One region of the Anoxybacillus sp. TBDG-1 genome, then DNA from elsewhere that is predicted to be linked to it. Evidence: riboswitches for the same ligand, from Rfam matches in the RefSeq annotation. Region 1 holds a riboswitch; each other region holds the start of a gene.
What was found. A riboswitch is a leader RNA that binds a small molecule or an ion and turns the genes downstream of it on or off. The one in region 1 is predicted to bind cobalamin.

Region 1 (7,570 bases):
CTCTCTACGTCCCTTTATCAAACCAATGAAATTAGTGATTACAAGAAAAATAGAAATTGCCCACGCAGTATGGCTAATCGTCTCTCCAAAAATCAATTTATAAAAAATAAAAGAAATGACCGATAGAATAAACACGATATTCATCCACTTCATCATTTTCACGCTCCATATCTTTATTTTCTCACTCGTAGCGCAATGCCTCCACAGCAGGTTGCTTCGCTGCTTTACTTGCAGGGATGAAGGAAGCCAAAATACCTAACAGTCCACTAAAAATAATAAGAAGTACAGCTTGAACAAAACTAAACTGAAACATGTCCAAGTTACTCTTTTTCATTAACGTTATGATCATATAATTTAATGCTTTCCCAACAGCAATAGAGCCTAGAACCCCAAAAACTCCCCCAATGATGCCGATCAACATTCCTTCTGTGACAAATATGCGACGAATATCTGAACGAAATGCACCAAGTGCCTTTAAAATCCCAATCTCTCGTGTGCGTTCTAAAACGCTCACGTATAAAACAATGCCAATCATAATGGATGAAACGATAAGCGATATACCAGACAACATTCCCAATGCAACACTTGCTAAGGAAATATACTCATTAATTTCATTTTGACTTTCTTCATCCGTCTGTACTTTATACCCCATCTGCTTAATTTTACTCTTTAAAAGATCTATATCATTGATAGATGATGGAATAATAGTGAAAGATAAAGCACTTGTACTATTCCCTATAGATTCTTTCATAATCTTCTGTGACAATCCATAAGAAATCCCTACAGTATCGAGCAGAGGTATAGAATTATTCTTTACCACCCCTACTACCGTTGCATGAACGTTAACTGTCGGATAAATTTCTTTTAAAGACATTAACTGTACAACAAGGGAAACGTTTTTTCCAACAGCCTCTGTAGAATCCTTGAACAGCTTTTTAGCTATGCGCTCAGGTAGCACAATTTCATCTCTTTGATCGTTTGGAAACTTTCCTGTCACAATATATTTTTTACCATATATTATTTCAGCATATTTTTTAGGTGCCAAACTCTCAGCTGACGAAGTAGCTTTATTTCCTTCTTTCGTTTTAATACTTATTTGAAATGGATTATATGGATATATATCCCTTACTCCTTTTATTTCCCTTAATCGCGCGATATCGTTCTCGTTCAACACCGCAAACTGTTCATTTGCTACGCTTAACGATGATTTTGCTGTGGCTTCATCTATCGAACTAGATAACTTGTCTTTAACGCCATTCCCTAAAGCCATAATGATAGATAATCCAAAAATTCCGATTGATGCACCTATAGCAGTTAAAATATTTCTCCACTTTTTATTTTTTATATTTCTGAATGATAGTTTGCATGTTGTACGAAAATCTAAGCTTCTCCCCTTACCTACTACACTATCTTTATATACATTTTCCACCTCTTCTACATATAAATCATTCCCATCCTCAATGATTGTTCCATCTCTCATCCTAACTATTCGATCTGCGTATGAAATTAATTCTTGGGAATGTGTTACAACTAATATAACCTTCCCTTGTTTAGAAATTTTCTTTAGTATCTCCATAATATGTATTGAGTTTTCTGAATCCAACGCTCCTGTCGGTTCGTCCGCTAAGATAATGTCGGGATCATTTGCTAATGCTCTCGCTATAGCTACACGTTGCTTTTGTCCTCCACTCAACTGATTAGGCAAATAATCTAACTTATCCCCTAACCCTACCGTATTGAGAAGTTCTATCGCTCTTTTTTTTCTTTCTTCTTTTGATAATCCTAATAAAATCATGCTCATCTCTACATTTTCCAAGGCGCTTAAATGAGGAATAAGGTTAAAGCTTTGGAACACAAACCCGATCTTTTCCCGTCGTAAGCGCGCCCATTCCTTCTCGTTGAATTCCCGAACATTTATAGAGTTAAAAGTGTATTCCCCATCATCCGCATAGTCTAACCCACCAATAATATTCAATAAAGTCGATTTTCCACATCCTGACTCCCCTAATAAATAAACGAGCTGTCCTTTTTGAAGATGTAAAGAGACCCCTTTCAATACTTCAACACTTTCACTATTTAATTTGTAGTACTTTGTTATATTCCGAAGAGTGATCAATTATTTCCATTCCTTTCAACTTAAAGATTTCTTTTTAGACAGCTTATAAAGAAATAATCCAAAAAATATCAACACTAAAAAATACGTTATTCCTTCGAAGAAAAGAATCACATATTTAAAGTATCCCTCAATGTTAATGGATACATAATATATACCTATGAACCCGACTACTATTGACATCAATACAAACAATATATTCAGAATCCCAAAAAATTTTATAAACTTCTTCTTAATAATCTCTCTCTCATCAAAAAGAACTTCCTCGCCTCTTCCTAAAGCCAACTTCAGAGATTTTTCATATAGATTAGGTATTTCAACAATGTTCGATAATATCCAGTAACCGTCCAATTTTATGAACGGTAAAATATTAGAAAAAATCATCAATACATTCCAAAGAATAAATGTCGCTAGCCAAGTGGAATGCCCAAAATATAAATCATAGGCGAGGGAGCATAAAGAAAATATTATTAGTTGGATATAGACCCCAGCAATGAGAGTAATTATTTTTTTCTTTTTATCTTTAAAAGACCAGATTCCACTCACATCACAATACAGAGCAGGGGAGAAAAATATCAACAAAAAACCGATTTCTTCAACCTTTCCCCCAAAATATTTACAAGCTATACCATGACCTAGTTCATGCAAAAAAATGACTAGAATTGTCACGATATAAAAGGTTATGAAATCAAAGAAGACAAAGTCTTTAAAAAATCCATCTGTAAGTTGAGAAATATTTTTCAAAAAAATAATTGATCCCATCATAATAATCAATGCCGAAAAAATGAGCAACAATCTATTAACTGTTTTATTGCTTAAAAATTTATTAACTAAAAGATGAAGATATGTATCTGGATTAATTAACTTAAACCTGTAGAAAAGTATATTTTTTCTTTCCTTCTTCACATCCCCAACCACACCACATTCCTCAAGAGAATGTATAAACTTACTGAAATCCTCTTCGCTTATTTCATACTTACTCAACACAGTTTGAACGTCTCTACGAGCTGTTAGTTCTCGCAACATGTTAGCTTCTTGAACACCTAATCTGAAATACTTACCATATCGTTTAATAATAAAATAATCCTTATCTTCAATGAATTCTATACCATTCATATCTATGTTTTTGATATTTATATTATTCAATACCTTTCACCTCCCACTAAATCAAGTAAAGTTTTTGGGGAATCATCAGGAAGATCCCAAGAATATGAGACCTCCCTAAATATAACACTATAAACCGAAAAATCCGTCAATAAAACCTCTAATAAAATCTTTAATCATCTCCCACTTACCAGGAGCAACAACTGACTCTAGTGATTCAACCTTAAAATTCATCATTTTTTCTTTCCACCTCACCTAGATTATTTCTTACACTACATTCAGCCAAAGATTCCTGTAAAAAATCCCCTAGGGGAAAGAGTCTTTACACTAAACTGAAAATCTAGCAAACATAGCTATGTATGCATAGAAAACCGTTTTTAATTATCAAAAAGACCACCGAAAGTTACAATCCAACTAACTACTTTGCCTGTGTAGTATCCAATTTCATAAGCGATAGATCCTTTACCAGGAGCAACAACGGTTTCTAAAACCTCAATCTTGTAATTTAGAGTCATGAAAATACCCCCTTAATTTATATTTTATAGAAATAATGTAGTATCGATACCATGTAAAACTATAACAAAAAAAAAAAAAAAAAAATCAATACTTTTTAACATAAAATTATCAACAAAATACCAATATTAACTTAAAAGAAAAATATACCCATTTATCATAGCGTTTCTCAAGACGTCCACACGAAAAAAACATTTCAGTTGAAAAAAACAAAAAGTTCGTTTATTCTGAATTTTATACAACAACATAATAAGTTCACGCAACAGGTGGTTCACAGATGCTGTGAATCTTAAAAGGGAAGTTTGGTGAAAGTCCAACACGGTCGCGCCACTGTGATGCAGAGCTGTTATCATCATCCACTGTTTCATGTGAAATGGGAAGGAGATAAACAGCGATGAAGCTAAGTCAGGAGACCTGCCTGTTGTATGCACTTACGACCTACGCGTCATAGGGAGGAGTGAGGACATATGATCTTGAGGCACTTCGTGTATCTCAATACGAGCTAGCTATGCCCTCCTTCTGTTTGGAAGAGGGTTTTTTTGCTTGATTGGGATATAAATGACTGGAGGTGCTTAACTTGTTCATCCGTAGTTCAAATGTAGGGTATCCGCGCATTGGTGAAAAAAGAGAATGGAAAAAAGCATTAGAATCTTTTTGGAATGGGCAAATAAACAAAGAGCAATTCATAAAAACAATGGAAGCGATTCGACTCGATTCGATTCGTAAACAGCTAGAGAAAGGAATCGATCTCATTCCAATCGGGGATTTTTCTTTATACGATCACGTGTTAGATACAGCATTTATGTTTGGATATATTCCTAAGCGATTTCAACAAATAGACGATGCGCTTGAGCAATATTTTGCGATAGCACGTGGGACAAATGGACAACATGCGCTTGAAATGACGAAATGGTTTAATACAAATTACCATTACATCGTGCCTGAAATTGGACAAACAAAGCCAAGATTAGTAGAGAATCGCCTATTGAAAGAATACAAACTTGTCAAAGAAACACTCAATTTAGAAACAAAACCTGTATTACTTGGACCGATCACGTTTCTTTTGCTTTCTAAGCAATACGAGCGAAACGAGTGGCGAAAATATCTCGCACAATTAGTTCCTGTTTATGTGGAATTGTTAAAACAACTAGGCGAGGCAGAGGTGCCATTCGTACAAATGGATGAACCGATTCTCGTGCAAGATATAGACGATGATATGATCGATGCATTTCGTCATGTATACGACGTTTTTCACCGCAATGTGCCGAATGTAAACCTTATTTTGCAAACGTATTTTGATAGCGTATCACATTACCGTGAAATTGTTGCATTGCCTGTCGCAGGCATCGGGCTTGACTTTGTGCATGATGATGGCAAAAATCTGAAAAATATAAACACCTACGGATTTCCGAAAGATAAAATATTAGTCGCCGGTATTATAGACGGTCGAAATGTATGGAAAAGCTCGCTTGCACAAAAAGCGACGCTTCTTCACCATCTAGCAAACGTTGCCAAACAACTGATCATTCAACCATCCTGCAGCTTACTGCATGTTCCTGTCACGACAAAACATGAACATACATTACCAATGGAGCTTGCTGGAGCTTTATCATTTGCGGATGAAAAATTAGATGAAATACGTATGTTGACAGAGTATATGAACGGAAACGTAACGATCGACAAGCTAATCAAATACGATCAACAAACAAACCGTAATTTAACCAAGTTCCGCCAACAACAGGAACAAATAAATGACATTACAACCGTTCCGGTAAGTCGAACACCTTACAGCGAACGACAAAAAGCACAACAAGCCCATTTACAGCTTCCGCTTTTGCCGACAACGACGATTGGTAGCTTCCCACAAACGCGCGACGTGCGCCAAGCTCGGATGAAGTGGAAAAAAGGTGAATGGAACGACAACAAATATAAATCGTTTATAAAAAAAGAAATCGCAAAATGGATCGACATTCAAGAACAGCTACGGCTCGACGTGCTTGTCCATGGCGAATTTGAGCGTACAGACATGGTGGAATTTTTCGGTGAAAAGCTACAAGGGATGGCATGCACGACAAACGGTTGGGTACAATCGTACGGCTCGCGTTGTGTGCGCCCGCCAATTATTTTTGGCGATATTGCTCATCTACATCCAATGACTGTAGAAGAAACGGTGTATGCTCAATCGTTAACGAACAAACCTGTGAAAGGAATGTTAACAGGTCCTGTGACGATGTTAAACTGGTCGTTCGTTCGCGATGATATTTCACGCAAACATGTACTCATACAGCTTGCCCTTGCGATTCGTGAGGAAGTGTTGCTGTTAGAAAAAGAAGGGATACGCATCATTCAAGTCGATGAGCCAGCGTTACGGGAAGGATTGCCGCTTAAAAAAGAGAAACATGCATCATATTGGGAAGATGCCATCACGGCATTCCGTCTCGCTACCTCATCGGTGAAAGAGGAGACGCAAATTCATACACATATGTGCTATTCACAGTTTGAACATATGATGCATATCATTGATGAGCTTGATGCGGACGTCATTTCCATTGAATCGTCGCGAAGCCATGGTGAACTTATTTCCGCGTTTGAGACATATGAATATAAAAAAGAAATTGGCTTAGGGGTGTATGACATTCATAGCCCGCGCATTCCGACAAAAGAAGAAATAAGCGAACAAATCGAACGGGCACTTCGCGTTCTTCGTCCAGAACAATTTTGGGTCAATCCTGATTGCGGATTAAAAACGCGAAAAGAAAAAGAAGCAATTGCCGCACTGAAAGCAATGGTGGAAGCCGCACACGAATACCGCGAACGACTTTTGGCTTACGGAGGGATGAAGTCATGGAAGTAAGCGTTGAACAATCAAAAACGATTCAAACGCGGCTCGTTTTGCCTTCTGATACGAATCATCTTGGCACAATTTTTGGCGGTACCGTTTTAGCTTACATTGATGAAATTGCGGCAATATCCGCTATGCGCCATGCACGAAAAGCAGTCGTTACTGTTTCGATTGACAAAGTTGACTTTATTTCTTCTGCAAAAGTAGGTGACATTTTAAAGCTCGAAGCATTCGTCTACTCGACCGGCCGCACATCCATGAAAGTATTCGTCAAAGTCGAAACGGAAGATTTATTTACAGGCGAGCATCACTTAACAACCACATGCTTTTTAACGATGGTCGCCATCGATCAAAACAAAAAACCGACGCCTGTTCCAAAAGTCACCATTAGCGAACAAGAGGAGCAAATTGTACAACTGTATCAGCAAAACAATAAGGTATAAATATTTATACCCATGGCGCTAGTTGAGAGCTAACGCCATGGGTTATATTCATTTGTTTATCTATGCCAATGCCGATAATATGAGAATAATAGTGATTATTTTGACGAACAGGCTCTTTAAGTCTATTTTTTATTTTTTATGTTAGCGAAGTTGCTCATCTACAGTAATAGAAGTTTTATCATGGATTTTAGGTACTACCCAATAAATAATAATTGCTGGTAATAGAAAAATGGCAGCTACCAAAAATGTTGTTGTTAGTCCAAATTCTAATGCAATAATTCCAAAGATAACACCAGATAGGATTTCTCCCAGGGCACCAACTCCTGAATTTAAAGAAAATAGAGTATTTTTGTAATTATCTGGGAAAAATTTGTTTAAATAACTGATAACAATTGGATGTCTAACATCTTCAACTGCTAACAATATTGAAGTTGCGATTGCCCCTAACGGTTTGAAACCTATTGTTAATACTCCTACTAATAGTAGGCTGACTGATTCTACAATTGTTAAAGACATATATGGATTTGTTTCTATTTTTTTCTCTAATTTCATTGT
Region 2 (2,541 bases), on a different contig from region 1:
TCCGCTTGGGGGCTCAAAAAATACATCAAACCATGGCTCATAATTTGGCGAAATTTGTCTGATCATCTCCTCCGCAAGCGTATCCGCTCCAGCAAACTCTGTATTTTTCACGATGAGTAGCGGCAACATGATTAACAGCGCGGCAACAAACAGCAATGTCCGATTGTTCATTCAAAAGACGCCCCTTTCTGTTGCAAAATATCCAGCTCTTGCTTCGTGTACGTATGTAAAAAATTCCATACGACGACGGTAAGCAACCCTTCTGTTACAGCAAGCGGCACTTGTGTCACCGCAAAAATCGAAGCAAATTTCAAAAATGCTCCCCATACACCGCTTGCTGCGTCTGGAAACGCGAGCGCAAGTTGAACGGATGTCATAATATACGTCGTTATATTCGCAATCATTGCGGCAAGAAAAACAGAAGCGCGCATCGATACACCAATTTTTTTACATCCAGTAAACAATACGTATGCAACAAATGGACCAACGACAGCCATCGAAAATGCATTCGCTCCAAGCGTTGTCAATCCACCATGCGCAAGCAAAAGGGCTTGAAACAATAATACTGCTGTACCGATGACCGTCATAACAAACGGTCCAAATAAAAGTGCGCCAAGACCTGTCCCTGTCGGATGCGAGCTACTTCCTGTGACAGACGGAATTTTTAACGCCGACAATACAAATGTGAACGCGGTAGCAAGTGCAAGAAATAACCTCACCTCTGGCTTTTGTTTCATGAGGCGCGTAATCGTGCGCAAACCGACAAAGAAAAACGGTAAAAATAGCAGCCACCAAACGAGCGCCCATTGCCAAGGTAAAAACCCTTCCATAATGTGCATCGCATATACAGAAGGCGAAAGTGCAAACAAAATATAGGCAGCAGCGCACACACTAACAATCCAAAACAACGGTTTCTTCACTTTTTCTTCCCCCTTGTCGCAACGCTATATTCAGGCATGACAAAGCCTTCGTCATATGTGTACGTCACATATTCATGCAACATTTCACCATCGCGCACATGTTTTCGTACGATGTCCCTTCCAACTTGTTCGTCAATCGTACGGTACCAAACACCTTCGGGATAAACGATAACGACGCACGCATCCTCACAGCGACCGTTACATCGTGTCCGTGTCGTATGAACGTGCGCATGTAGTTGCAACGTGTCAATTTCATCACGAATTGCTTGCGTCACCTCCTCTCCACCTTTTCGCATACAACTCCCCCCGTTACAAATCAACACATGATGTTTCGTTCCTTGTAAATCCCATGTCGCCATATATGTCACTCCTTTTTAAAAATAAAAAAGCACCTCTAGGTAGAGGTGCAGAAAAAACGAAATATTCAAACAATAAAGCTCCCGCAAGTGTTGTTTATTTTTCATCGTCCCCGCACGTCTACCTATATTCCCGTAGGCAGCCGACGTATCGCAAGCAGGCAGGTCTCCTGGCTTAGGTTCATCGTTTCGTTGCGCCTTCCCAAAAAATCAGTGGCATATTGCAACGAAACTCCCCATCACAGTGGCGGGTACCGCGACGGCTTTGCACCGTTCTTCCCTTTTAAGCATACGGACGTATGCACCGTACTTGCTCATCGTATCATTTTTTCAAAGAGCATGAATGTTAAGAATATAATACATCATTTTTTTCTTCTCGCCTAGCCTGTTTTATAAAAAAAGCACCTTCTTATTTAGAAGGCGCTTTGTAATAATCGCACGAAAATCGTTTCACAAGCGTATGTGGAATGATGATTCGTTTAATTGGCTCATTCGGGTTTTCGATTTGTTGAATTAAATTTCTTGCCGCTTCAAAGCCAAGTTGAAAAATGTTAATGTCTACCGATGTTAACGGCGGACGAGAAATTTCCGATAAAAGTACGTTGTTAAAGCTGACGATTGATACATCCCCCGGCACGCTTAATCCTATTTCAGCAAGCGTATTTAACACACCGAGCGCCATTAAATCGTCCGCCACGACGAGCGCCGTTGGCGGTTCGGCTAACGAGAGAAGCTCCTTCATCGCCTCTTGTCCGCCTTCTTTTAAAAATTCTTCATGTACGATGTAATCTTTTCTATATACAAGCCCTGCAGATTTCAACGCTTTTTCATAACCGCGCAAACGATCCATCGTCACAATGAGATTGACGTTTCCACCGACAAACGCGATGCGCTCATGACCAAGTTCAATTAAATATTCCGTTGCCTCGCGCGCCGCACGGACGTTATCGTTATCAACGTGCGTAATTTCCTCTGCTTTTTTATGCGGTTTTCCAATCACAACAAACGGCACATCTTCTTTTTGTAAATACGCCATAATTTTATCGTTCGTACGCGAATACAGCAAAATTACACCGTCGACGCGCTTTCCTTGCACCATATGCACAACGCCATCGTAAATTTCCGCTTCCGTCTCTCCAGTCGATAACTGTAAAGCGTATTGCCGATCATGCACCGCTTTACTAATGCCGCGAATGACTTCTGGGAAAAACGGGTTTTGAAACGCTTTATCTGCTGAACTCGGCATGACGAGCCCGATCACTTGC
Region 3 (2,541 bases), on a different contig from region 1:
CGACCCCTTCAGCTAAACGTGGTCCCGGACGAGAAACTAAATCGGAATTGACATCGTATACTCGTTTATTTTTAATTGCAGGAACTTCTTTCCACGCTGGGCGAGCGAGCACTTGCTCGACAGCGTTCGGTGTGTAATAACCGTACGTCGTAATAATGACGTCTGGGTTTAATGCCACCGCATCTTCTTCAGTAAACATCGGCCATCCTTCTTGATCGCCTGATGCATTTTTTGCATGAATGATCGTTAACATTTCATCCATAAATGTTCCTTTTCCAGCTGTATAAATTTCAGGTGCAGGAGAAACTTCGACCCAAACTGTCGCTTCCTCTTTTACTTCCTTTGCTTTTTCAGCAATCGCATCAATTTTTTGTTTCATTTTCTGCACAACATCCGCTGCTTCTTTTGCTTTCCCTGTCGCCTTCCCTATCAGTTCAATCGACGCATATACATCATTGAACGATGTGGCGTTTGGCACTATAATAACTGTAATGCCCGCATCTTTTAATTGCTTTAATCCTTCCTCAGAATTGTGAGCGCTTGATGCATGGGCAAGCACAACGTCTGGTTGAAGCGAAATAATTTTTTCTACATTAAATTCCATTCCACCTATTTTTTCTTTGTTTTTCACATCTTCTGGATAGTTATCAAAATCGCTGACACCGACAATGTTGTCGCCAAGTCCTAACGCGTACGCAATTTCTGTATTGCTCGGAATGAGCGAAACGATTTTTGTCGGTTCTTTTTCAATTGTAACATCGCCAACCGCATCTTTTATCGTAACCGGAAATGCAGTCTCCTCTGTTTTCGCCTCTTGCTTCGTTTCTTTCGCTTGCTCCGCGTTATTGCTACACGCTGCTAATCCGAGCGTCAATACGAGCGCCAAAAGCCACACATACTGTTTCCATTTCTTCATCGTTTTTCCCCCTTTTATGTATATCAAAATAAAAAACTCATCCCAAATGGAATGAGCTAGAAACAACAAAAGATAATAAACCCTCTTGTCGTTTCGCTGTCTCACTCCCCGAAGACGCGAATGACGATACAAAAAGGCAGGTCTACTGACTTATGCTTCATCCTACTTTGAAGCCTTCCCATACGAATCGTACAGTGGCACGTTTCATTTCGTCAGCATTTACAGTTGCGGGGACAGTTCTGGACTTGCACCAGATTCCCTATTAAGTCTACTAGGTTGCCCATTCGACACCTTTTTGCAACGGACGTATGTAATTGTCGAACAATTTTTACGTTTCTATCATAGCGAAAAATATCGTTAATGGCAACAAATTTTTTCTATTTTAATGGCAATGTGAATGTAAACGTCGTTCCTTCTCCTAGTTTACTATGAACATGGATCGTTCCTTTATGTGCTTCAACGATGTTTTTCGCAATCGCAAGGCCTAAGCCCGTGCCTGAGCGACCGCGCGTGCGTGCTTTATCCGCTTTATAAAAACGCTCAAATACAAAAGGTAAATCTTCTTCTGGAATACCTGTACCAGAATCTTGTACAGAAATGCGTACTACTTCTTCATTCGTATCGACAATGACACGTACTTCCCCACCGTCGTCTGTATGTCGAAGAGCGTTATCAATTAAATTCGTCATCACTTGTTCAATACGATCAGGATCAAACGAAATAATGAGTTCGTTGCTCATGTCAACAAGCAAATGGACCCCTTTTTCTTTCGCTAGCGCTTGAAATTTATGAATGATACGGTCAATATACGGTCGGAGGGACACTTGCTCGCAATGAAGCGTTAAATGACCAGCTTCCATGCGCGCTAAATCAAGCAAATCGTTCACAAGGCGACCCATACGCAACGATTCGTCATAAATGACTTTTGCCAATTCTTTTTTCTCTTCATCTGTCGCCGCAATATCATCGACAATCGCTTCGCTATACCCTTGCAACATCGCAATCGGCGTGCGCAACTCATGCGAGACGTTTGCGATAAAATCTTTGCGCAATTTATCAAGCCGTCGTTCCTCCGTCATATCGCGAAGCACCGCAACAGCTCCCCGAATGACCTTGCCGTTGTATAACGGCGTCATAACAATGACCCAATTGCGACCTTGTAAAGCTATTTCTGCTGCTTGTTCTTTCTCTTCTGCTACAGCTTTTGTAAACAATTCATTCACTTCGGGAGGAAGTGGCGATAAATCGTCACGTTGTCCTTGCTCATAGTACCATGCTTGTAAAAATCTATCGGCAGGCGGATTTGTAATAAGCACTTCGCCATTTCGATTGAGCGTGATGACACCATCCGCCATGCTGCTTAAAATGCTGGCTAATTGCTCTTTTTCTTGGTTTAGCGCATTAATATGAAATTGCAGTTGCCGACCCATTTGGTTAAATGCCATCGCCAGTTCTCCGATTTCGTCATGGGTGACGATCGGCACTTTAGAGTCAAATTTTCCGCGTGCGATTTCAAATGCAACTTGCCTCATTTTGCGAAGTGGCGCTGTAATACGTGTAGACAAGAAAAAAGCAAACACCGTCGTTAGTACAATTGCAATAAATGCCGCAAGAAAAATAAATTT

Region 2: linked by a shared signal. The riboswitch ahead of ACYQY7_RS05070 ((2Fe-2S) ferredoxin domain-containing protein) and the one ahead of metE (5-methyltetrahydropteroyltriglutamate--homocysteine S-methyltransferase) in region 1 are both predicted to bind cobalamin.
Region 3: linked by a shared signal. The riboswitch ahead of ACYQY7_RS11895 (ABC transporter substrate-binding protein) and the one ahead of metE (5-methyltetrahydropteroyltriglutamate--homocysteine S-methyltransferase) in region 1 are both predicted to bind cobalamin.

The regions. Positions count from the first base shown of each region.
Region 1 is NZ_JBTZSY010000069.1:849-8,418, reverse strand. Features, by position in the region: gene ACYQY7_RS13300 (ABC transporter ATP-binding protein/permease) at 182-2,116, opposite strand; gene ACYQY7_RS13295 (hypothetical protein) at 2,132-3,259, opposite strand; gene ACYQY7_RS13290 (hypothetical protein) at 3,595-3,732, opposite strand; cobalamin riboswitch at 3,978-4,166, shown strand; gene metE (5-methyltetrahydropteroyltriglutamate--homocysteine S-methyltransferase) at 4,308-6,584, shown strand; gene ACYQY7_RS13280 (acyl-CoA thioesterase) at 6,575-7,015, shown strand; gene ACYQY7_RS13275 (MFS transporter) at 7,157-7,570, opposite strand, start outside.
Region 2 is NZ_JBTZSY010000011.1:28,454-30,994, reverse strand. Features, by position in the region: gene ACYQY7_RS05080 (energy-coupling factor ABC transporter substrate-binding protein) at 1-171, opposite strand, end outside; gene ACYQY7_RS05075 (energy-coupling factor ABC transporter permease) at 168-920, opposite strand; gene ACYQY7_RS05070 ((2Fe-2S) ferredoxin domain-containing protein) at 917-1,279, opposite strand; cobalamin riboswitch at 1,420-1,601, opposite strand; gene ACYQY7_RS05065 (LacI family DNA-binding transcriptional regulator) at 1,686-2,541, opposite strand, start outside.
Region 3 is NZ_JBTZSY010000047.1:8,698-11,238, forward strand. Features, by position in the region: gene ACYQY7_RS11895 (ABC transporter substrate-binding protein) at 1-916, opposite strand, end outside; cobalamin riboswitch at 1,035-1,226, opposite strand; gene ACYQY7_RS11900 (ATP-binding protein) at 1,294-2,541, opposite strand, start outside.